Regions from separate parts of the Ensifer sp. ENS11 genome, predicted to be linked through region 1. Evidence: riboswitches for the same ligand, from Rfam matches in the RefSeq annotation. Region 1 holds a riboswitch; each other region holds the start of a gene.
What was found. Region 1 has a riboswitch for cobalamin ahead of nrdH (glutaredoxin-like protein NrdH). Riboswitches for the same ligand answer to the same signal wherever they lie in the genome.
Positions count from the first base shown of each region.

Region 2: another riboswitch for cobalamin. It lies ahead of IB264_RS13435 (CbtB-domain containing protein); the one in region 1 lies ahead of nrdH (glutaredoxin-like protein NrdH).
Region 3: another riboswitch for cobalamin. It lies ahead of IB264_RS07065 (aromatic ring-hydroxylating dioxygenase subunit alpha); the one in region 1 lies ahead of nrdH (glutaredoxin-like protein NrdH).

Region 1 is NZ_JACVAN010000003.1:291,645-299,474, reverse strand. It holds gene metE (5-methyltetrahydropteroyltriglutamate--homocysteine S-methyltransferase) at 1-648, shown strand, start outside; gene IB264_RS08435 (acyl-CoA thioesterase) at 645-1,445, shown strand; cobalamin riboswitch at 1,597-1,823, shown strand; gene nrdH (glutaredoxin-like protein NrdH) at 2,125-2,346, shown strand; gene nrdI (class Ib ribonucleoside-diphosphate reductase assembly flavoprotein NrdI) at 2,364-2,780, shown strand; gene nrdE (class 1b ribonucleoside-diphosphate reductase subunit alpha) at 2,750-4,903, shown strand; gene nrdF (class 1b ribonucleoside-diphosphate reductase subunit beta) at 4,920-5,909, shown strand; gene IB264_RS08410 (multidrug effflux MFS transporter) at 6,013-7,209, opposite strand; gene IB264_RS08405 (TetR/AcrR family transcriptional regulator) at 7,418-7,830, shown strand, end outside.
Region 2 is NZ_JACVAN010000006.1:17,438-25,267, forward strand. It holds gene IB264_RS13420 (glucoamylase family protein) at 122-1,432, shown strand; gene IB264_RS13425 ((2Fe-2S)-binding protein) at 1,429-2,292, shown strand; gene IB264_RS13430 (CbtA family protein) at 2,368-3,162, opposite strand; gene IB264_RS13435 (CbtB-domain containing protein) at 3,360-3,536, opposite strand; cobalamin riboswitch at 3,579-3,848, opposite strand; gene IB264_RS13440 (TetR/AcrR family transcriptional regulator) at 3,847-4,539, opposite strand; gene IB264_RS13445 (NAD(P)H-binding protein) at 4,643-5,473, shown strand; gene IB264_RS13450 (DUF1772 domain-containing protein) at 5,470-5,949, shown strand; gene IB264_RS13455 (SDR family NAD(P)-dependent oxidoreductase) at 5,996-6,793, opposite strand; gene IB264_RS13460 (SRPBCC family protein) at 6,904-7,467, opposite strand; gene IB264_RS13465 (helix-turn-helix transcriptional regulator) at 7,464-7,830, opposite strand, start outside.
Region 3 is NZ_JACVAN010000002.1:600,887-608,716, forward strand. It holds gene IB264_RS07045 (transporter) at 1-851, shown strand, start outside; gene IB264_RS07050 (BA14K family protein) at 915-1,346, opposite strand; gene IB264_RS07055 (glycoside hydrolase family 25 protein) at 1,757-2,824, shown strand; gene IB264_RS07060 (hybrid-cluster NAD(P)-dependent oxidoreductase) at 2,872-3,966, opposite strand; gene IB264_RS07065 (aromatic ring-hydroxylating dioxygenase subunit alpha) at 3,968-5,212, opposite strand; cobalamin riboswitch at 5,318-5,520, opposite strand; gene IB264_RS07070 (DUF6656 family protein) at 5,837-6,436, shown strand; gene IB264_RS07075 (L-threonylcarbamoyladenylate synthase) at 6,523-7,497, shown strand; gene IB264_RS07080 (FAD-binding oxidoreductase) at 7,650-7,830, shown strand, end outside.

The DNA of each region.
Region 1 (7,830 bases):
GGCATGCTCACCGGCCCGGTGACGATGCTGCAATGGTCGTTCGTGCGCGACGACCTGCCCCGGTCGATCGTATGCCGGCAGATCGCACTGGCGCTGCGCGACGAAGTCACCGACCTGGAAACGGCCGGTATCGCCGTGATCCAGATCGACGAACCGGCGCTGCGCGAGGGACTGCCACTGAGACAGGCCGATCGAAAGGCCTATCTCGACTGGGCGGTCGAGTGCTTCCGCATCAGCGCCTCCGGCGTCGGTGACGAAACCCAGATCCACACCCACATGTGCTACTCGGAGTTCAACGACATCATGGCGGCGATTGCGGCAATGGATGCCGATGTCATCTCCATCGAAACCTCGCGCTCGAAGATGGAGCTGCTCGGCGCCTTTATCGATCAGGCCTATCCGAACGAGATCGGCCCCGGCGTCTACGACATCCACTCGCCGCGGGTACCCACTGTCAACGAGATGGTGCATCTGATCGAACAGGCGACCGACGGTCTGACGCCGGCGCAGATCTGGGTCAATCCGGATTGTGGGCTGAAAACAAGGCGGTGGGAGGAAGTTCGCCCGGCGCTCGTCAACATGGTCGCGGCGGCGCAAACGCTGCGCCAATCCTTCACTGCCGGCCGGCAAGAGGCCGCAAACGCATGACGGACGATAGCAATATCGAGAAGGCGCCGGGGGAAACCCCGGCGCCCGCCACCTTGATCGACATCGTCTTTCCCGGCGACACCAATCACCACGGCACGCTCTTCGGCCGTGCGGGCCTCGCACTCATGGACCGGACCGCCTTCATCGTCGCCACGCGCCACGGCCGCGTTCCCTTCGTCACCGCCTCCTGCGATCGCGTCGACTTCCGCGGCCCCGCCCACATCGGCCATATCGTCAGCTGCAGCGGCCGCCCGATCCGGGTCGGGCGGCGTTCGATGGTCGTCGAAGTCGATATGATCGCGGAAGATCTGACGGCCGGCACCCGCGATCTGTGCGCCCGCGGCCAGTTCACCATGGTCGCGATGCCGGAGGGCAAGGGCGCCGGCTGGTCGTTGCCTTCTCTCGACACCGATGCGATCGGAGCGCCAAAAGACGATGCCGTGCGCATGGTCGATATCGTCTTTCCGGATCAGGCCAACAGCTTCGGCGCCATGTTTGGCGGCGACGCGCTGGCGCAGATGACCAAGGCCGCCTTCGGCGCGGCGACACGGGCGAGCCGCAAGACGACAGTGCTCGCCTCCTGCCAGCGCATCGATTTCAAGCACCGGATCACCGTTGGCTCGATCATCGAGCTTGTCGCCAGGATTGTGCGCACCGGACGGAGCTCGACGACGGTCGATGTCGAATTGTGGTCAGAGGATTTGACGGGAGCGAAACAGACCCTGACTGCCCATGGCGCCTTCATCATGGTGGCAGTCGACGGGGACAATCGTCCTGTTCCCGCCTTCGCGGCTTGAGGATTTCAGCAGAGCTGTCAATGACGGCTCTCCATCCACAGGCTTCGCCGACACTTGTCGTTTACTCCCCGCTATCCACACCCGAAAAAATATTGTCCGCCTCCCAGGTGGCTTCGACATGGAACCTATTGACGCAATTTTCCCGACATATACTATATCTAGTGTTCGAGGTTCTCCCGATTCGCAAGGATTGGGAGCGAAGATGGGAATACGGTGCCGTCGTAGCGATTTCGCTTGGCTAAGCCGTGGCTGCCCCCGCAACTGTAAACGGCGAGCAACTGTCCAGCATTCGGCCACTGAAGCATGATGCATCGGGAAGGTCCGGACAGAAGCACCGACCCGTGAGCCAGGAGACCTGCCTCGATCGATAAACGTCCACGGGCGGGGTGTCCGGAGAGGTCAGAGGTGTGCATGGGGCAGGATGAAACCTGCCTGATCGTCTCGACGTCTCCCCGGAAGCGCCGTCTTCAACTTCGGGGTGAAGTCATGTCCGCGTCATCGAATTCCTATCATTCGCCAATGAAGAGGCGCGGGAAGCCGCGAATCTGACGAACAACCGCGCCCGGGTCTTCTCGACCCGAGCAAGCGGTCATCCTGCCAGTCCTGCATTTCGCCGGATCGCTTGTGCGTATCCGCATGCCTTTTCATGCCCAGATCCAGCCGACCAAACGAGGAAGAAATGAACGTCACCGTCTACAGCAAGCCCGCCTGCGTCCAGTGCACCGCAACCTATCGCGCGCTCGACCGCCAGGGCGTCAATTACGAGGTGATCGACATTTCGGTCGACCAGGACGCGTTCGAGACGGTCAAGGGCCTTGGCTACATGCAGGTTCCCGTCGTCATCGCCGGTCCGGAGCACTGGGCAGGCTTCCGCCCCGACAAGATCAGCGCACTGTCCTGAAGCCGAGGTACGGCGCGATGGGGCTGATCGTCTATTTTTCCACCCGCTCGGAAAACACCCATCGCTTCGTCGGCAAGCTCGGCCTGCGCGCCAGACGCATTCCCGTCAGCGCGGCCGACGCGCCGCTCGACGTGCACGAACCCTATGTGCTCGTCGTCCCGACCTATTGCGGCGACGACGGCCGGGGCGCCGTGCCCAAACAGGTGATCCGCTTTCTCAACGATGCGGACAACCGCTCCCACATCCGCGGCGTGATTGCCGCGGGCAACAGCAATTTCGGCGCGACCTACGGGATCGCCGGCGACGTGATCTCGGCCAAGTGCCAGGTGCCCTATCTCTACCGGTTCGAACTGTTGGGAACCGATGAGGACGTCGCCAATGTCAAAAACGGGATGGAACGATTTTGGACGTCTCAACACTCGAACGCCCCTTGAAGGCGACGGAATCGGCGCTCGATTACCACGCGCTGAACGCCATGCTGAACCTCTATGACGAGGACGGCCGGATCCAGCTCGACAAGGACCGGTTGGCGGCAAAGCAGTACTTCCTGCAGCACGTCAACCAGAACACCGTGTTCTTCCATAACCTGCGCGAAAAACTCGATTACCTCGTCACCGAGGGCTACTACGAGCAGGAGGTTCTCGACCAGTATTCGTTCAACTTCGTGCGCGACCTGTTCGATCACGCCTATGACAAGAAGTTCCGTTTCCCGACCTTTCTCGGCGCCTTCAAATATTACACCAGCTACACGCTGAAGACCTTCGACGGGAAGCGCTACCTCGAGCGCTACGAGGACCGGGTCTGCATGGTGGCGCTGACGCTGGCGCGCGGCGACGAGGCGCTGGCGCGCGACATGGTCGACGAGATCATCTCCGGTCGCTTCCAACCGGCGACCCCGACCTTCCTCAACGCCGGCAAAAAGCAGCGCGGCGAGCTCGTCTCCTGCTTTCTGCTGAGGGTCGAGGACAACATGGAATCGATCGCGCGCGGCATTAATTCGGCGCTACAATTGTCGAAGCGCGGCGGCGGCGTGGCGCTGTCGCTTACCAACATCCGCGAGGCCGGCGCCCCGATCAAGCAGATCGAAAACCAGTCGTCCGGCATCATTCCCGTGATGAAGCTGCTGGAGGATTCGTTCTCCTACGCCAACCAGCTTGGCGCCCGCCAGGGTGCCGGCGCCGTCTATCTCAACGCCCACCACCCCGACATCATGCGTTTCCTCGACACCAAGCGGGAGAACGCCGACGAGAAGATCCGTATCAAGACGCTGTCGCTGGGCGTCGTCGTTCCCGACATCACCTTCGAACTCGCCAAGAACAACGAGGACATGTACCTGTTCTCGCCCTATGACGTGGAGCGCGTCTACGGCGTTGCCTTCACCGACATCTCGGTCACGGAAAAATATCGGGAAATGGTCGCCGACAGCCGGATCCGCAAGAAGAAGATCAAGGCGCGCGAGTTCTTCCAGGTGCTGGCCGAAATCCAGTTCGAGTCGGGCTATCCCTACATCATGTTCGAAGACACGGTGAACCGCGCCAACCCGATCGCCGGCCGCATCACCATGAGCAACCTCTGCTCAGAAATCCTCCAGGTCAGCGAAGCCAGCGAGTACAATGACGACCTGTCCTACAAGCACCTGGGCAAGGACATCTCCTGCAATCTCGGCTCGCTGAATATCGCCGCCGCGATGGATTCGTCCGATTTCGGCAAGACGATCGAGACATCGATCCGGGCGCTGACCGCGGTCTCCGACATGAGCCATATCGCCTCGGTTCCCTCCGTCGAGAAGGGCAATGACGACAGCCATGCGATCGGCCTCGGCCAGATGAACCTGCACGGCTATCTCGCCCGCGAACGGGTCTATTACGGTTCGGACGAAGGCGTCGATTTCACCAACATCTACTTCTACACGGTGACCTACCACGCCATCCGCGCCTCCAACCGCATCGCCGTCGAACGCGGGTCGAGCTTCAAGGGCTTCGAGAACTCGAAATACGCCTCGGGCGACTATTTCGACAAGTACACCGAACAGGAATGGAAGCCGGCGACCGAGCGGGTGCGCGAACTGTTCGAAACCGCAGGCATCGATATCCCGACGCAGGAAGACTGGCTGGAACTCAAGCAGGCGGTGATGACATCCGGCCTCTACAACCAGAACCTGCAGGCGGTGCCGCCGACCGGCTCAATCTCCTATATCAACCATTCGACCTCCTCGATCCACCCGATCGTCTCGAAGATCGAGATCCGCAAGGAAGGCAAGATCGGCCGCGTCTATTATCCCGCGGCCTTCATGACCAACGACAATCTCGACTACTACCAGGATGCCTATGAGATCGGTCCGGAGAAGATCATCGACACCTATGCGGCTGCGACCCAGCATGTCGACCAGGGGCTTTCGCTGACCTTGTTCTTCAAGGACACGGCAACGACCCGCGACATCAACCGCGCGCAGATCCATGCCTGGAAGAAGGGCATCAAGACGATCTACTACATCCGCCTTCGTCAGATGGCGCTGTCCGGCACGGAAGTGCAGGGCTGCGTTTCCTGCGCGCTTTGATACTCCGGGGAACAAGATGAACATCCAACTGAAGACCAAGGCGCCCAAGGGCTCGCAAGCCGTGCGCGCCATCAACTGGAACCGTATCGAGGACGACAAGGACCTTGAGGTCTGGAACCGGCTCACCGGCAATTTCTGGCTGCCGGAAAAGGTGCCGCTTTCCAACGACATTCCCTCCTGGGCGGCGTTGCGGCCGGAAGAGCAGCAGCTGACGATCCGTGTGTTCACGGGCCTGACCCTGCTCGACACGATCCAGACGAGCATCGGCGCACCGACACTGATGGCGGATTCGATCACGCCCCATGAGGAAGCGGTTTATTCCAACATCTCCTTCATGGAAGCGGTGCATGCCCGTTCCTATTCCTCGATCTTTTCGACGCTTTGCTCGACACCTGATGTCGATGACGCCTATCGCTGGTCGGAGGAGAACGAACATCTCCAGAAGAAGTCGGCGCTCATTCTCGAGCAGTATCGCACCACGGATCCGCTGAAGCGCAAGATCGCCAGCGTCTTCCTCGAGAGCTTCCTGTTCTACTCCGGCTTCTATCTGCCGATGTATTGGTCGAGCCGCGCCAAGCTGACCAACACCGCCGACATGATCCGCCTCATCATCCGCGACGAAGCGGTGCACGGCTACTACATCGGCTACAAGTTCCAGAAGGGCCTGGAGCGGCTGAGTAACGAGCGTCGGCAGGAGATGAAGGATTTCGCCTTCGACCTGCTGCTCGAACTCTACGACAACGAGGCGAAATATACCGAATCGCTTTACGACAGCGTCGGCCTGACCGAGGACGTGAAGAAGTTCCTGCACTACAACGCCAACAAGGCGCTGATGAACCTCGGATATGAGGCGCTGTTCCCGGCCGATGCCTGCAAGGTCAATCCGGCAATCCTGTCGGCGCTGTCGCCGAATGCCGACGAGAACCACGACTTCTTTTCGGGGTCAGGCTCCTCCTATGTCATCGGCAAGGCGGTTGCGACCGAAGACGAAGACTGGGATTTCTGACAAGCGCGCCGCACTCCGTTGCTGAGCCAATAGCAAAGCGGCCGGTGAAGACGAGAAGGTCTTCACCGGCCGTCCTGTTTCAACTGCGCGAAGCGAGGTGGTGTTACTCCGCCGGCACGACACGGCTGCGGCCGATGGTTGCCTGTGTCAGCAGGAACGCGCTGACCGCGCAAATCGCAATGCCCGCGGCCATCGGAAGCGCCGTTCCGTTGAAGAAGACGGCAGCAACGATCATGGCGACAGCCGCCGTGACAAAATGCAGCGTCCCCATCAGCGCCGATGCCGTACCGGCAATCTCGCCGTGATCCTCGAGCGCCAGCACCGCGGAGGTCGGGATGACCAGACCGAGCGCGCCGTAGCCGACGAACAGGAATGCCGCCATGACCGGCAACTGGTTGAAGCCGAGGCTCATGAGAATGAACATGCTGGCCATGGTCAAGGCAAAGCCGGCGACGGCAAGCTGCATGACACGCACGAGACCGAAACGAACGCCAAGCCAACCGGTCGCCTGCGAGACCGCGAAGAACGATACCGCGTTGATCGAGAAGGCGAAGCTGTATTGCGTCGGCGTCAGGCCATAATGATCGATCAGCACGAAGGGCGAATTTGCGAGGTAGACGAGGAAGCTCGAAATGCCGAGGCCACCGATGAAGGTGAGCGTCAGGAAGTTCCGGTCGCTCAGAAGCAGCCGGTAGGCGGCAATCGCGCTGCCGAAATTGCTGTCTGCCCTGTCCTTCTTCGGACGGGTCTCAGCCAATTGAGTCGACAGCAGGATCAGGCCGATGAAGGCTGCGATCATGACGGCACAGAAAACGCCGCGCCAGCCGTAGAACTCGATGACGGCGCTGCCAGTCAGAGGCGCCAGGATCGGCGAGATGCTGAACACCAGCATCAGCAGCGACATCAGGCGTGCCGCCTGAACGCCGGTGTGCATGTCACGAACGATGGCGCGCGGAATGACCATGCCGGCGGCACCGCCAATACCTTGCAGGAAGCGGAAGGCGATGAGCGTTTCGATATCGGTCGCGAGCGCGCAGCCGATGCTGGCCAGCGCGAACAGGCCGATGCCGAGATAGAGCGGCGCCTTGCGGCCCCACATATCCGAGAGTGGGCCATAGACGAGCTGGAAAATTGCAAAGGAAATGAAGAAGGCGAGCAGGCTAAGCTGCACGACACCGGTCTCTGCGGCGAGATCCTTGCCGATCGACGGCAGCGCGGGGAGATACATGTCGATTGCGAAAGGCCCGATCGCTGAAATCAGACCGAGGACTATGGCAGTGCGTAGAAAGGACGCCGTCATGGTGATGATCTTTCAGAGGTCGCGAAACGAACGAGGACGCGCGCCTGCATTCGTTGCCGCCGGGATTGAAACTGGAATGAGCCGGTCGTGCCAGGATCGAACGTCCGGGAGACGCATCCTGCGCTGACCTATGTGGTCCATAATTTTGGACACACATGTCAAATTAGACACTATTGTCCAAACCGTCAACATGTCCTATCGTCGGATCATGAAAAAACGACAAGCCGCCTTGCCGACCGCCGGTGGCCCCACCCAGAAGGGTCAATGCGCCAAACGCATCTCGATCCTCGACGCCGCCGCAGAGGTCTTCTGCCGCGAAGGCTTTTCCGGCGCCAGCATAGACGAAATCGCCGCGGAAGCCTGTGTTTCCAGGCAGACCATCTACAATCACTACCGCGAAAAAGAGACGCTGTTCATGGCGGTGGTGCAGGATATCCTCGACCGAACCAACGCCGCGCTGTTCTCGATCCTCGCGACCTTCCCGCAACGGGCAGACAATCTCGAGGACGACCTCACTGCCTTTGCAGTGCGCCTCAACAGGAACTGCATCTGCAATCAGGACGGCAAGTTCATCCAGAAGCTGGTCGAGACCGAGGGAGAGCGATATCCCGAGCTGATCAG
Region 2 (7,830 bases), on a different contig from region 1:
ATGTAGCACAGGATTGGCTTATCGCGACTGTTTGGGGTTGGCTGACCTTCAATAAAAGGTGATATCGACAGGGTTTACTGCCGATCGATACCGTGCCGACGGGCCTGCATGAGCTGAGGATATGCTTCAACAGACACGGAATACGGAGCGTTTTCAGGTCGATAGGCTGCAGTCCGCCGCTTTCGACTATTTCCTGCGCTATAGCGATGCCGGCACCGGGCTTGTCGCCGATACGTCGCTTCCCGACGCGCCCTCAAGCATCGCTGCCACCGGTTTCGGGCTTTCCTGCTACCCTGTTGGCGTCGAGCGCGGCTGGATCGGGCGCGGCGAAGCGGCCGGCCGGGTGCTGATGACCCTGCGGTTTCTGGCGCAAAGCCGGCAGGGGAGCGATGCGCTCGCCACCGGTTATCGCGGCTTCTACTATCACTTTCTCCACATGAAGACCGGCGAGCGGGTGTGGCAGTGCGAGCTTTCCACCATCGATACCGCGCTGCTGATTGCCGGCGTTTTGACCGCAGGCGCCTATTTCTCCGGCGACAGTGCGGGGGAGCGGGAAATCCGCGCGCTTGCGGATAAGCTCTATGCCCGGGTGGATTGGCGCTGGGCGCTCGGCCGTGGCGAGATACTGACGATGGGCTGGCGACCGCCCGGGCGGTTTCTTAAGTATCGATGGCAGGGCTACAGCGAGGCACTGCTGCTCTACGTGCTCGCGCTCGGCGCGCCGCACCATGCAATCGGCCCGGAGCACTACCGCGAATTCACGGCCGCCTATGCGTGGACCACGGTCGACGGTGCGCCGCATCTGCAGGCCGCGCCTTTGTTCGTCCATCTCTTTCCGCAAGCCTGGTTGGACCTTCGCGGCATTGGCGATGCGCCGATGCGTGACGAGGCGACTGATTATTTCGACAATACCTGCCGGGCGATCGCGCTGCAGCGAGCCCATGCCGAGCGCAATCCCGGCGATTTCGCCGGTTACGGCGGGGATATGTGGGGCCTCAGCGCCTGCGGTGGACCGGCGGGGCGGCAGCGGCTTGTCGATGGGCGTTGGCAGCGGATGCTCGGCTATGCGGCGCGCGGCGCGCCCGGTGGTCCTGACGATGGCACGCTGGCACCTTGGGCACCGGTTGCCTGTCTGCCTTTCGCTGCCGATGCGTCGCAGTCGGCACTCGCCGAGCTCGAGAACTGTTACCCGGACATTCTGTGCGAGAGCCGGTTTCCCGGCGGGTTCAATCCGAGCCTGCCCGGTGTGGGCCCGGAGGGTTGGGTCGACGACCGCGTGGTCGGGCTTGACCAGGGGCTTGTCGTGATGATGATCGAGAATGCCAGAAACGGTTTCGTCTGGGAGCTGACGCGCAGCATTCCGGCCATACGGCGCGGATTGCAGCGGGCGGATTTTCGCGGCGGCTGGCTTGAGACCAGGGAGACGGCATGAGCTTGGGCCACGAGCGGCAGGACGAGCGCCCGGCGGAGGACGAGGCGGACGCGGCGTTGCGCCAGAGCGCCCTTGGCGTTCTCGCGCACCTGCAGTCGTCTTTCCCCGAAGTGGGCTTTTCGCTCGGGGCCGCCGGCGACGTATTTCTTCCCGAGGCGCGGTTCTGGGTGGAGGAGGGCGTCGGGCTTGAAGACAGCCTTGCCTATCAGGATCGCTTTGCCGAGGGCATGGACGACAAGATCCGCGCCGCCCATCTGATTGCCTTTTACAGCAACCAGCTCACGCTCGCGCTTGGCGGCCTCTATCTCGGTGGGGGCATCGTGGCAGCCGTTCGCGGCCTTCGCTTCGAAGAATTTTCGCGGGCCTATGGCGAACGGCTTGTCGCGGCCAAGCGGTTTCATTTCAGCCTTGCCTTGCCCGCAGCCGGGGATCATGCCCCGGCGACTGCGGACGTCTTCGGCGAAACCTTCGCTGCGCATCTGGCGCCGATCGTCGTCATGTTGAAGCGTCGCACCGGCCTGTCCTCGGGCGCGCAATGGCGGCTTGCGGCGGATTCGCTTGCCGGTGGGTTCCTGGAGATCGGCCGCGTCCTCGGCGACGAGGAGACCGCGATGGCGAGGGCGCTGGCGATCGTCAAGCGCGCGGGTACGTCGCTATTTTCCGACAAGCTCCGTTACGAGGACATCGTGATCGAGATCGGCGGCAATCATGCGCTGTCGCGCACCTATCGCCTGCGCGGCGGCTGCTGTCTCTATTATCGAACGGAAGGTGGCAGCTTCTGCGACAGTTGCGTGATGCTGGCGCCGGACGACCGCCGCGCGCGGTTGCAGGCGCATCTGCTGGCATTGCAGGCGCGCTGAGACATCTCGACGACAAAGCCCCTGATATCGGCGATATCAGGGGCTCCGGGTTGATGGCGAAATCTGGCCGGTCTGTTACGCCTTGGCGAAACGATCGTTGATGAAGCCCGACACGACGCCGAGAACAATCCAGAACGCGAGCGTGGTGGCAAGGGCTGCCACGGCGAATTCAGCGCCGAGCACGGCCGGCACATTGCTGGAGATGTCCGACGGTTGCGGCGCGCCATAGACATGCGGTGCCGCGATCAGCACGAGGCCGATGATCTTGGCGGCGATCTCTTGCCGCAAGACCAGCAGATAGAGACCGGCGGCAGACAACAGCACGGTTGCACCCCACCAGACCTGGCGGTCGCCGAGTTCCGCGGCCGGGAAGCCCGGCAGTTCCGGCGGCAGACCGATTGCCGGCAGCATGTGCACGGCAAGCCAGCCGCAGGCGCCCCAGAGCGCGCCGTTCCTGAGCGTGATCGGGTAGCCGATGACGAGGCTGACGCCGGCGAGCAGCAGCGCGAAGCCGGAGCCGGTCACCAGATTGGCGATCAGCGTGCCGGAAAAGCGGCTCATGCCGAACATGATGCCGCCTTCCTCGTGTTCGCCCTCATGGGCGTAGGCAGGCGTGATCGGCGACAGGGCGTCAAGCAAAGCGCCAATCGGCGAAACCGCCTTCAGCGACGAATGCTGGTCGTGGTTTGCTGCGGCCGGATCGGCCGTTCCCGGCTGAACGGCTGGTTGTTCGCCGGCGGCCGGTGCCTCGCCTTCGAATTCTTCCGCGTGCAGGATCAGCGGTACGACGCGCAGTTCCTGGGCGCCGGTCATGAAGACACCGGCAATCAATCCAGCCACGATCGCGGCCAGAAGCGTTCTGACAATCATTTTCGATATCCCTCGATATCGGCGCGCCATGCATCTGGCAGGCAGCGCCGTGTCCCACTGGCAAATATGCGAACGGCTCCGTCCGGCAGATCTTCAATCTGCATCAGACGCGAGCAAACGCGTCCGGCTGTCTGCCGGAAGCGTTTTTGTCCGCAGCTATGTCGATGCGGAACGCAAGTCGCGTCCCGGAACATCGCTTAGTGGCAGGGGAAGCCATAGGAGTGGCGGGTGTCGTGCGCGGTATCGTGCAGCACGGCCGAGTTCGCCAGGCCTGCGCCGAAGACGAGGAAGCCGCCGATGAGGAGCGCGATGATACCTGCGGTCAGACGATCGCTGAGGGAGAGCGGAATGCTCGAAACTGTAGATGTAGCCATGACAACCTCCGTGATGGCGTCGGGATCTTTCCCGGTTTGGGCCCTATGCCCGCATCGACTGGCAGGTTTCCTGGCTCAGGACGTCGGGTGAGATCACCCTGGATTTGCCTCGCCTTCCCAGAGCAAGGGCCGCCCTCTCGCGGTCTTGTCTCCAGTGGCTTCTTCCGGATCGCTCCGGAACGGCGCATTCACGTCGCTCTACAGTCGCGGGGTCGGCCGTGATTTGAATGCCCAGCATGGGTCCATCCGTCACGTTCCCGTTTACTCCCGAAACGCGTTCGCGTTGCGGGAACCAATCGATCCACGATGATTAGGATCGCACCCCGGAGATGTCAATTAGACTTGCGCCGCCGCCCGGTCCATCCGCGACAAAATCACGAAGGATCATGCGTTTATAGGCTTCGACGATCTGGTCGCCCTCTGCTCTGGTGACGGAGACCGCAAGCCGCATCGTGCAATCGCCGAGATGCATGATCAAAAAGGCGGCGCTGTCGATCGTTTCGCGCGGCGTGTCGGGCGCAAACCGAGCCCAGACGTCGGCCAGAAGCTGGCCGCCGGCACGGCTTTGCAAAAGGTCGATCTCGCGCAGCGCCTTGTCGGCCTGCATCGCTGACCAGATGTCGCGCATCACAGGCTCGGCCAGGAACATATCGTAATAGATGTCGAACAGCATGGAGAAGGCGTCACGCAGTTCCGAGATCGACGTCACCTTGGCAAGCTCGGCCCCGATGCATTCATTGCAGACCGCATTGTAGCGCTCGGCCAGCGTGCGCACGATCGCCGCCTTGTCGGGGAAGTACTGGTAGAGGGAGCCGATCGAGATTCCAGCCTTTTCAGCGACTTCGCTCATGCGCATGGCGTCGCTGCCCTTCTCCTGGATGATCGCCGTGGCGCAGGAAAGGATGTGCTCGACGCGCTCGCGGCTGCGCTTCTGGCTGGGCGTGCGGCGCAGCGCCGGCTCGTCGTCAGCGGGGATTGTGGAAGGGCTTGCATCGGGAATCATGAGTAATGCTCACATTTTGACTTGACTCCTAAAATACGAGGATTTATCACATTTGCAAATGTGAGAGATGCTCATGTTTTGCAATCAACCTCAGGAGGAAGCGATGACTGACAAACTCACACTGGTTCTGGGCGGTACGGGCAAGACGGGGCGGCGGGTGGCGGCCCGCCTTGAGGAGCGGGGTATCGCGGTGCGCATCGGCGCCCGTTCGGCATCGCCTTCCTTCGACTGGACGGATGAGGCGACCTGGGCGCCCGTGCTTGAAAATGTCGAGCGCATCTATATCAGCTACCAGCCGGATCTGGCGGTGCCGGGCGCCGTCGAAACCATCCGCAAATTCTCGAGGCTTGCCGTTCGCTCGGGCATCAAGCGGCTGGTGCTTCTGTCGGGGCGCGGCGAGGACGAGGCGGAAGCGGCCGAGCGCGAACTGCAGGCCTCCGGCGCCGACTGGACGATCATCCGGGCAAGCTGGTTCTTCGAGAATTTCAGCGAGGATTTTTTGACCGATTCCGTTCGCAGCGGATCGGTGTTCCTGCCGCCGGATGAGATCACCGAACCCTTCATCAGCACCGACGACATCGCCGACGTGGCAGTTGCAGCCCTTCTGGACGAGGGGCATGTCGGCAAGGTCTATGAGCTGACAGGCCCGCGGCTGATGACCTTTGCCCAGGCCGTGGCCGAGATCGCGACGGCTGCCAACCGCCGGATCGGCTATCAGTCCGTGCCGGTTGCCGACTTCACGGTGCAGTTGCGGGCCGACGGATTGCCTGATGACTATGTCGAACTCATCCGCTATCTCTTCACGTCGGTGCTCGACGGGCGCAATTCGCAAGTGACGTCCGATGTCGAGCGCGTGCTTGGGCGCAAACCGCGCGACTTCGCCGACTATGCCCGGGAGACCGCTGCAACTGGTGTCTGGAGTATCGCCGCATGATCCCGCTGATCCCCGCTCTGGCGTTTGCCGCCGCAATCGGCTCCGGCCTGATGGCCGGGCTGTTCTTCATCTTCTCGGTCTGCATCATGCAGGCTTTGTCGCGGCTGCCGGCGGAGCAGGGGATCGCGGCGATGAACGCCATCAACGTGGTGATCCAGAATCCGCTGTTCCTCAGTACCTTCATGGGCACGGCGCTTCTGGGGCTCGCGCTGGTCGTCGCGGCCTTCATCTGGGGCGGTAACGGCAGCCTGCTGCTGGCGGCCGGCGGCATCGCCTACGTCGCCGGCGTGCTGATCGTCACCATTATCTTCAACGTGCCGATGAACGATGCGCTGGCGGCTGCCACGTCTGGGCAGGCTGCCACCGAAATCTGGCAGCAGCACTACCTGACCGACTGGGTCTGGTGGAACCATGTGCGCACGATTTCCTCGATCGGCGCTCTGGCGCTGTTCATTCTGGGTTTTGCGCGCAGCTGAAGAGAACGACCGACGCGACCCTGTGAAGGTCCGCCGGTCGTTCATTTCAATCAACCAGCGAGCCGCAGGTGAGGTTGGCGATCGCGCCGGTCATGGCGCCCGCCCGGTCCGAGGCGACGAAGGCGGCATAGTCGGCGACCTCGTCGAGCCTCGGGAAACGGCCGAGCAATGTGCCGGACTTTGCCCGACCGTCGAGCATCTCCTCCACAGTGGTATCGAACCGGTCGGCAAACCCTTGAAAGACGGCGCGCGCATGCGAAGCTGGCAGTGCCTCGGGAATGGCATCCGGCCGCAGGCAGATGACGCGGATGCCATGGCTGCCGAGTTCGCCGGCGAGAATGCGCGAGAAGGTCTCGATGGCGCCGCAGGTGGTGCCGTAGCCGAGGAAACCCGAGCCGGACATGCGCGAGCCGGGCGTCGAAAGCGTCAGGATGACACCGCTGCCGTTTCTTTCCATCTGCGCTGCTGCCGCCTTGGCGGTGATGAAGTTGGCGCGGGTATAGGCTGCAATCGGGTGCTCGAACTGTTCCAGCGTCAGCTCAGAAAGCGGCGGGCCCTGAATGTGGGCAAAGCCGACAGCGGTCAGGACCACGTCGATCCTGCCGGTTCGGTCGACAACCGATTGCGCATGCCGCTCGACGGCGGCTTGATCCATCACGTCGAGGACGTCGAACTCCGCCTTTCCACCCGCCGCCCGTATTGCCTTGGCCGTACGATCCAGGGTTTCGGCCGTTCGTCCAACGAGAAAGACACTCGCGCCTTCGCGGGCAAAGGCACGCGCCGCAGCACCGCCGATGGCGCCGCTGCCGCCATAAACAATCGCACTCTTATCCTGAAGCAACATTGTAGCCTCCCTTGATCCTGTTGGGGTGAATGGGCGTGCGGCATGGGCCCCTGGATCGATATCGATCCAAGGGAGAAAACCGTGCAGCAAGTATGATGTGTTAACGGGTACTAGCGCGCAGCGATCTGCCGCGCATATTCCTGTTCGAGCCTAGTATGCTTGTTCCAGAAGCCATGCGAGGTGCGGCCGGAAACCACATCGGCGAGAATGTCGAGATGGGTGTGCCAGCCGGCAGCCACGCTTGCCATCATCTCCTGTGTCGCGATGCGCGAATGGGTGACCACCAGCAGCACTTCTGAGCCCTTGGCCTCCAGATCGAAGCGCACCTGCGACGGCGTCGGCGTGCCTTCGCCCCAGGTATAGGCCAACAGGTACGGCGGCTTGCAGGCGATGATGCGGCCATGGATACGGCTTTCGCCGGCAAGGGCGGCATATTTGGTTGGCGGCTCACCGCAATCCGTGCCGAGGTCCTCATGGCGGAAGATATGTTCGACCGTCGATTCGGCTATAGCACCTATGGTGCCCGACGCCATCCACTGGCGGCGCTTGTCCTCCTCCGTCAGGTAGGCCCAGATGCGCTCGATCGGGCCGGGCAACAACCGCTCGATGCGTGCCGCATCCGGCGCGACGATCCGGGCATATCCGCCGTCGTCCATGCCGGCTTGCGGTGTCATCGCTTCTTCTCCGTTTGCTGCGGCGTCGTGGTCTGCCTGTCTGCGGCCTTCGCGGCGTCCTCGGCCAGAAGCAGTGCCTCCAACACATCGATGCGTTGACGCCAGAAGGCTTCGTAATGGCGCATCCATTCCATGCCGGCATGCATCGGCTCGGCGTCGAGCCGGCAGACATGCGCCCGGCCGCGCACTTCGCGCCGCACGAGACCGGCGCCTTCGAGCACCTTGATGTGTTTCGATGCGGCGGCAAGCGAGATCGAGAAGGGTGCGGCCAACTCGCCCACCAGCCGCTCACCCGCTGACAGATCCTGCAGCATCGCCCGCCGCGTCGGGTCGGACAGCGCATGGAATACGGCGTCAAGCCGA
Region 3 (7,830 bases), on a different contig from region 1:
TGGCGCTTTCGGACGCGCGAACGCCGGCGCTCATCGAGCGGATCGGCAACCTGCCGCCGGCAGCCGTAACGACGCTGACCAGCCACGACACCCAGGCGGCCATCACTGTCTCCGACGATATCGTGCACGGAACGCTGGTCGATTTCGAGCGCACTTTCGATGCGGTGACGAAGACGATCGGCTGGCTGCATTTTGCCGTCAGCGACAGGGTGATCATCACGACGCGGCTGCACCCGCTGCGCAGCATCGACCGGGTAAAGGCCGCAGTCGAAAAGAGCACCAAATGCGCGCGGCCGATCGACCTCTTCGAGATGCTGGTGGTCGAATTCCAGCGCACGCTGATCTCGCTGGTGCTCGAACTGACCGAAGAGCTGAATGTCATCGAAGATCACGTCTATGGCGAAGCCGGTCACCGGCAGCAGCCGGGCCTGGCGCCATTGCGCCGCACCGTGGTTCGCCTTCACCGGCACCTGCGCACGATCCTTGCTCTCCTTCGCCGCGCCGGCGCGTCGGACGAAGACGAGGTGCCGCCCGGTTTCATCGACGTCACCGAGCGCCTCTACGATCGGCTCGAGGCCGTGGATCGCGACGTCTTCGCACTCCAGGAGCGCGCCCGATTGCTGCACGAAGAGATCGACAGCAAGATTTCCTCCGAAACCAACCGGCACCTCTATATTCTGTCGCTGATGACAGCCTTCCTATTGCCGCCGACGCTGGTCACCGGTTTCTTCGGCATGAACACCGGCGCCCTTCCCTTCGCCGATGGCAGCGGCACGCTGTATGCCGCGCTGTTCATCGCGCTTTCCATGGGCCTTGCGTGGTGGATCCTCAGGCGGATCGGCATTCTCTGACCTTGCCGGCATCAGAAAAGGCCGGACAATGCCCGGCCTTTTTGCTGTCTCTTCCTTGCCCTCTTAGCTATTGGGCGAGTAGCACTGCCGGCGCGCCGCGCCGTAGGGCTGGTAGGTGTTGTCGTAGGCCCGGTAGGAGCGGTAGCGGTCGTAGCACCATTGCACATGGCGGCTGCCATAGGCAGGCGCAGGCCGCGTGTAGCGCGGCGGCTGGGCAACGGCTCCGCCGATGATCACGCCGGCGCCGAAGGCCGCCATCGGGTACCACCAGCCATTATAATAACGATAGCCCGGACGGCGATAGTTATAGCCGCGATAGCCATTGTAATAATAATATCCGCCGCGCCGTTCGTAGCCGGGGCGGTGATACTGGACCTCGGTGGCATCACTCTGCCGTTCAACACGCAGCGGAGCCGGCATGAAAGCCTGGGACGGCACAGCCGAAGTCATCAAGACCGCGGCAGCAATCGCTGCGGCGAACCACTTGCCTGTCATTGTTCTCATATAACTCTCCATACGAGCACTTGCGCCGCTTCCGACGCCAGCGAGCCACCTTCACAACCGCCAGTTTGCGCGATTTCAGCCGCGTGTCGATACGTATCCTGATTACGGTCCGATCGAAAACGGTCGCCGGCTAACGTCTAAGTGACGGGTTTTGTTCCATGTTCCGGCATACAAAGTTGACTCGCCTGCCGCCTCGACGGACGGCGAAAGAGACTGGCTTCACGCCTGTGACAGTACACATGGAGCTGCAGATATCGGACCGACAAGGGACAGCGACAGCAATAGAAGCACCCTCTGATATACAGCCATAAGTCTCTATACATTCGCCACCGTCTCAAGCACAGTCGGCTCGGGGACTGGGATTTACGATCAATTAACTGTAGAGTCGGCAATCTCACTGAATGGCAAAGCGGTATATCTCCACCTTACGGATGATTCTGCGCCTCGCGACCCTCCTGGGTCTGGCTTTCGCGGCGGTGAACGCACGCGCCGGCGAACTGGAGCCCTGGAAGTCGAAGTCCAACGCCATCATCGTCGACGCTTATGAAATGAACAGCATCGACTGGGAGACAATGCTTTCCGACAAGCGTATCTCCGGCTTCATCGCCAAGGCCTCCGACGGCCTGCCGGAAAGCTTCTCCTGCACCGGCGATCATGGCGGCGACACTGTCGCCCACTGCAAGACGATGTGGCGCAAATACGCCGTCAGCCGCGAGCTCTACCAGACACGGCGGATGATCGCCCGCTCCCATGGGCTGCTGTGGGGCGCCTATCATCTTGCCCGCCCCGGCAACCCGGTCGATCAGGCCAACCATTTTCTCGATTATGCGAGCCCGCGCGACGACGAGTTGATGGTGCTCGATCTCGAAGGCATCGACCCGGACAAATTCATGTCGCTCGAAGACGCGGCGATCTTTGCCGGACATATCAAGACCCGCACCGGCCGCTACCCGATGCTCTACACCAATCATGTCACGGCCAAATACATCGCGGCCAACCGCGCGAAGCACCGACTGCTGTCGCGACTACCCCTGTGGTATGCCCGCTACAAGCCGGATATCCGCAATGTGTTTCCGATCGGCAACTGGGACAGCTATGCGCTGTGGCAATTCTCGTCAGGGATCAATTGCGGCAAACGCCGCTGTCCCTATCGTGTGCCCGGTACACTTGACGACATCGACGTCAATGTCGCGGCTATGAGCAGCGCCACCTTGCGACCGATCTGGGCCGGCGGCGCCCTGTTGCCGGAAAAGGCACTGCCGCTCGTTCTCATTGCCAGAGCCGACGACGGGGTCGGCGCCGCCAGCGCTGCCCAGGCGACGGCGAAAATCGAAAGCCAGCCGTTGCTTATCAGCCGCGCCGAAGCTGCCAGCGCCGCCGGCGAAGGCGTCGACATGATGGCGACCGGGTCGATCGATTTCGGTCGGCACGACCGCGCCGTGCGGCTGGCGGCCGCGGCCAGCCGCTGACGGGTCGGTCGCGGAAAGAACACGCTCCCCGCGACCATCAAGCATTGTCAGGCTTCGATCTGTACATCTCCAAGCGGCCGCGAGCAGCAGGCGAGGATGTAGCCCTCATCGATTTCGTCGTCGAGAATACCTCCGTTGTGGTTCATCTCGACCTCGCCGGCGACTTTCATCACCCGGCACGTACCGCAGATGCCGCCTTCACAGGCCGCACCGATCCTGACGCCGTTGGCCCGCGCCGCCTGCAGGATCGTCTGGCCGGGCTTGGCCTCGATCTCCTTGCCGCTCATGGTGAAGACCACCTTGGCGCCTTGCGCTTCGGCGTCGGCTGCCGCCCCTGCCCTGACTGCTATCTCCTCGGCTGCCGGTGCTGCCGCCGGCTGGAAGCTTTCCTCGTGATAGCGGCTCATGTCGAAACCGGCCGCCTTCAGCAACTCGCGCACGCCGCGCATGAACGGCTCCGGACCGCAGCAAAACACTGTGCGCTCCATGAAGTCGGGTGCAAGCAGCGGCAGCTTGGCGCCGTCGATGCGGCCGCGCAGCCCGTGCCATCCGTGCCTTGACTCATGCCCCTCGACCACGAAGCCGAGGTTTAGCCCGGACATCTGGCGCGCCAGCACTTCCAGTTCCGAGCGGAACAGAAGGTCGTCTGGCCGGCGGGCGCAGGAAATGAAGGTGACGTCGGTCTCGGGAACGCAGTCCGCCATCCAGCGCGTCATCGACATCATCGGCGTGACGCCGGAGCCTGCCGATATGAAGAGATATTTTTCGCCGGGATGGCGCACGAAGCTGAAATCGCCGAGCGGACCGAACGCCTTCAGCCGCATGCCGGGCTTCAGGTGATCGAACATCCAGCGCGTGCCGATGCTATCGGCTTGCGCCTTGACGGTGACGGCGATCGACAACGGCCGGGAGGGCGTCGACGACAGCGTGTAGGTGCGCATGACCGGCTCGTCGGCGACCGGCAGCTCGAGCGTGACGAACTGCCCAGGCAGATAGCGGAACCAGGCCGGCTTTTCCGCCCGGAAGGTAAAGGTCATCACATCGGCGGTCTCGATCACGGCCGATGTGCATTCGAGCATGTTCTGCCTGTCGATCCAGACATGAAGCTCGTCGAAATGATGGAACGAGGATGCCATCTGCATGTCAGGCGACCCGGGAAAGCGGAGCAGCCTCGCCCTGCAGGCGCTGTTCCATGAACTTGCAATACCACTCGACGAACTGCATCACGCCGCCTTCGTGTTCGGGCGAATAGGGGCCTGACTGGTAGGCCGGCGAGCGAATACCAAAGGCGTTCTCCTCGACGATCTGGCGGTCCTGATCGTTGGTCTCGGTCCAGACATGCGTCAGTTGCTCGAGATTGTAGTCGACGCCTTCAACCGCGTCCTTGTTGACCAGCCACTTGGTCGTCACCTGCGTCAGCTCCGGGCCGAGCGGCAGGACGCGGAAGGTGATGGCGTGGTCGGCCAGCACATGGTTCCAGGTCGAGGGATAATGGAAGAGCAGGAGCGTGCCGATATGCTTCTGGCTAACGTCTGCCGACAGTTGCCGCCGCACGGCGCGGGCGCCGGACATGGTGTAGCTCTCGGCGTCGTCGATCAACGGCATGCGCGCCGAGCGGAACTGGCCGGTCTCGGACATCCGGAACTCGCTCGGCAGTCCGGCTGCTTCGCATTTCGCCCAATGCGCGGCAATGACGGGATCATCCTTGGCGCCCTGCACACCGGTCGCCGTCGGCGCTTCGGGATAGGTGCGGCAAAGTTCGGGGTGGTTGGCGGCACAATGGTAGCACTCCCGGTTGTTTTCCCAGACGAGTTTCCAGTTGCCCTTTTCGATGATCGTGCTTTCGAAGGCGACCTTGGTTTCACCCAGGCGGTGCGGCGCAAGATAGGGCGCGACCATGTCGCGGAACGGGCCGAAATCCATCGGCTGCTCGGACAGGTTGATGAAGATGTAACCGCCGACGGTCTCGCAGTGGATCGGCTTCAGGCCGTGGGCCGCCTTGTCGAAATCCTCGCCCATCTGGCGGGCAAAGAGCAGCGCGCCGTCGAGCTCATAGGTCCATTGGTGATAGGGACAGACGAGCTTGGCCGAAGAGCCCTTGTGCTGCGCGCAGACGCGAGAACCGCGATGACGGCAGGAATTGTGCAGGGCGCGGATCGTGCCCTGTCGGTCGCGAACGATAATGACAGGATAATCGCCGACCTGGACGGTGAAATAGTTACCGGCACGCGGGATCTCGCAGTCGTGGCCGATGAACAACCAGTCCTTGTACCAGATGCTTTCGAGATCCTGCCTGTAGTAGTCGGGGTCGATGTAGAAGGCCCGGTCGAGGCTGTAGCCGTCGCGTCGACCCTTCAGCTTGCGGAGCATATCGCCCTTGATGTCCATGTCCTGTCCTCGTTCGCCTTGTTTCGGAGAGGCAGGACTGGAACCCGCACGGGCGCATTGCCTGTGCGATGACGGCTCCGATCCGGCTGCCCGCCGCAACCCGTTACGGTCTGTTCGCGTCAAGGCTGGTTTCCGGGCTCAGGAGCCGTCCGCAAGGACCAGCCCGGCGCCTTCCCGGACGGAACCGTCCAGTGGCTTTGTGCCGTGGCTTTCGCTCCACCACCGTTGCGGGGGCAGCGCCGGGTTTTGACCGGCTTCCCAATTCTCCGCCTTCCCTAAAAGACAGCACCTTGAGTAGGCATATCTAATCGCGGAAGCCATCGTCGTAGCTGCCGATTAACGACATCCGATTCCAGAAAGACGACACAGCACATCAAGCGCACCAAACGCCCTGTGATTGATCATTTTTCATTGTAAACAATAGGATAGCTCAAGGATTGAGCAATTGTCGCTTTTTCCGGCAAGGCTTGCGAGAAAGCGCGGATCCTTCGCCATTTTGCGACATGTCTTCCCGTGACGCGGGGCAAGGCCCACCGACGCGAGTGAAATCTTCCATTAACCATAATGCATTAGCGTCGCCTGACGGAGAAACCGGCCGAACCGGCAAACAGCGCATTGAAGTTCATGGCAAAGCTCAAATACTACGACGCCGCAGCCGAGAAGCTGCCAACGATCGCTCCGAAGACAGCGGTCCACACCGAGTTCCTGCGCACCGGCCGCATAGAAAGGCGTCAATGGTCGCAGCGCGAGCGGCGTTATCTGAGCTATGACGAGGTTGCCGAGCGCACCGCCCACAAGCTGACGACCGCCGGCGAAACGACGCACAAGCGGATGAACGGCTTCCATACCTCGATCCAGTTTCCCAAGATGATCTTCCACCGCACGCTCACCGGTCGGCCGCATCTCGGCTATTGCCATGTCACGGCGGCGAGAACACATCTCGCCCCGTCCAAGGACGTCACCTGGTCGTTCTATTTCGCCAACTTCTTCTGTGACCTCGGCGACGAGAAACACTTCTTCGAACGCATCCAGACCGGCTATTCCCGAATGTACTTCGCCGTTGCCATCGAGCCCGATGCGCCAGAGGGGCAGATGACCATCAATCGCAGCGTTCGCGACAACGGGCTGCTCTTTCGTACCGACGACCCGAAAGTCGCGCTCAAGAACGTGCTGATGCTCGGCGCGCGCGACGAGGCATTGAAGCGCATCATTCGCAGCCTCTGAAGCGCAGACCCGGTTGCCTGAAGAAAATCGTTCTGTTTTCACCGTGGCTCCTTTAAGGAAGCCTCGGAAAGGGAAACGGAAGCGACATGGCCGAAATCATCGATACACGGACCGAGCCGGAACGGGCGATCGAGCGTGCCTGTGCGGTGCTTGCCGAAGGCGAGCCCGTCGCGATTCCGACCGAGACGGTCTACGGCCTGGCAGCGGACGCCACCAATCCCGATGCGATCAGCCGTATTTATGAGATGAAGGGGCGTCCACGCTTCAACCCACTGATATCGCATGTGTCAGACATGGCGATGGCTGAAGCCCATGTGACATTCGATTCGTTGTCGCGGCGCCTGGCCGAAGCGTTCTGGCCCGGCCCGCTGACGTTGATCCTGCCCCAGCGCACAACAAGCACCGTGCACGCGCTTGCCTCGGCCGGCCTCGACACGCTCGGCATCCGCATGCCTGATGGCTTTTCACGTCGGGTGATTGCCCGCTTCGGCCGCCCGCTCGCCGCACCGAGCGCCAATACGTCGGGCAAGATCAGTCCCACAAGCGCTGCCCATGTGGAAGCCGATCTCGGGCCGCGCCTCAAGCTCATTCTCGACGCCGGCTCTGCGGAGATCGGGCTTGAATCGACGATCATCAAGGTCGAGGACGGCGCGCTGCGCCTGCTGCGTCCGGGCGGTCTCGACGTCTTCGAAATCGAAAGGCTGACCGGCCTTACCGTCTCGAGGCCGCAGAGCGCCGGAGCGACTATCGAGGCCCCGGGCATGCTCGCCTCGCACTACGCGCCGGGCGCAGCTGTCCGGCTCGACGCCGCCGACGTGCGTCCGGGAGAAGCGCTGATCCGGTTCGGCAATGCGTCGCTCCCCGGCGAAGAGCACGCCGCGATCGTACTCGACCTCAGCCCGGCAGGCAGCCTGCGCGAGGCAGCTGCCAATCTTTTCGACTATATGAAGAGGGCGGATGCCAGCGGCTCCGCAACCATCGCCTTCGGCCCCATCCCTTCGGAAGGGTTGGGAGAGGCGATCCTCGACCGGCTGCAGCGTGCTGCCGCCCCCAGAGACTGACCGACAGGCACTTTTCCAGCGCCGTGCGTCAAATATGACGCGCAAAGGACGCTGTAACGCTCTAAACCCGCTGCATAATTTTGTCCTTAATTCGATTCCGATTTAAGGAATTATGCAGTAGCGCCGTCGGGCGCATTTGCGAAGGCAGGGCCATGACGACGACGCTCCCCTCTCCCGAACTGATCGCCTCCTTCATCGACATCGTCGGCAGCGCCAATGCCTTGACGAACCCGGCGGACCTCGCGCCCTACCTCATCGAATCCCGCGGGCTCTACAAGGGCACCACCCCGATGGTGCTTCGCCCCGGTTCGGTCGAGGAGGTGTCGCGCATCA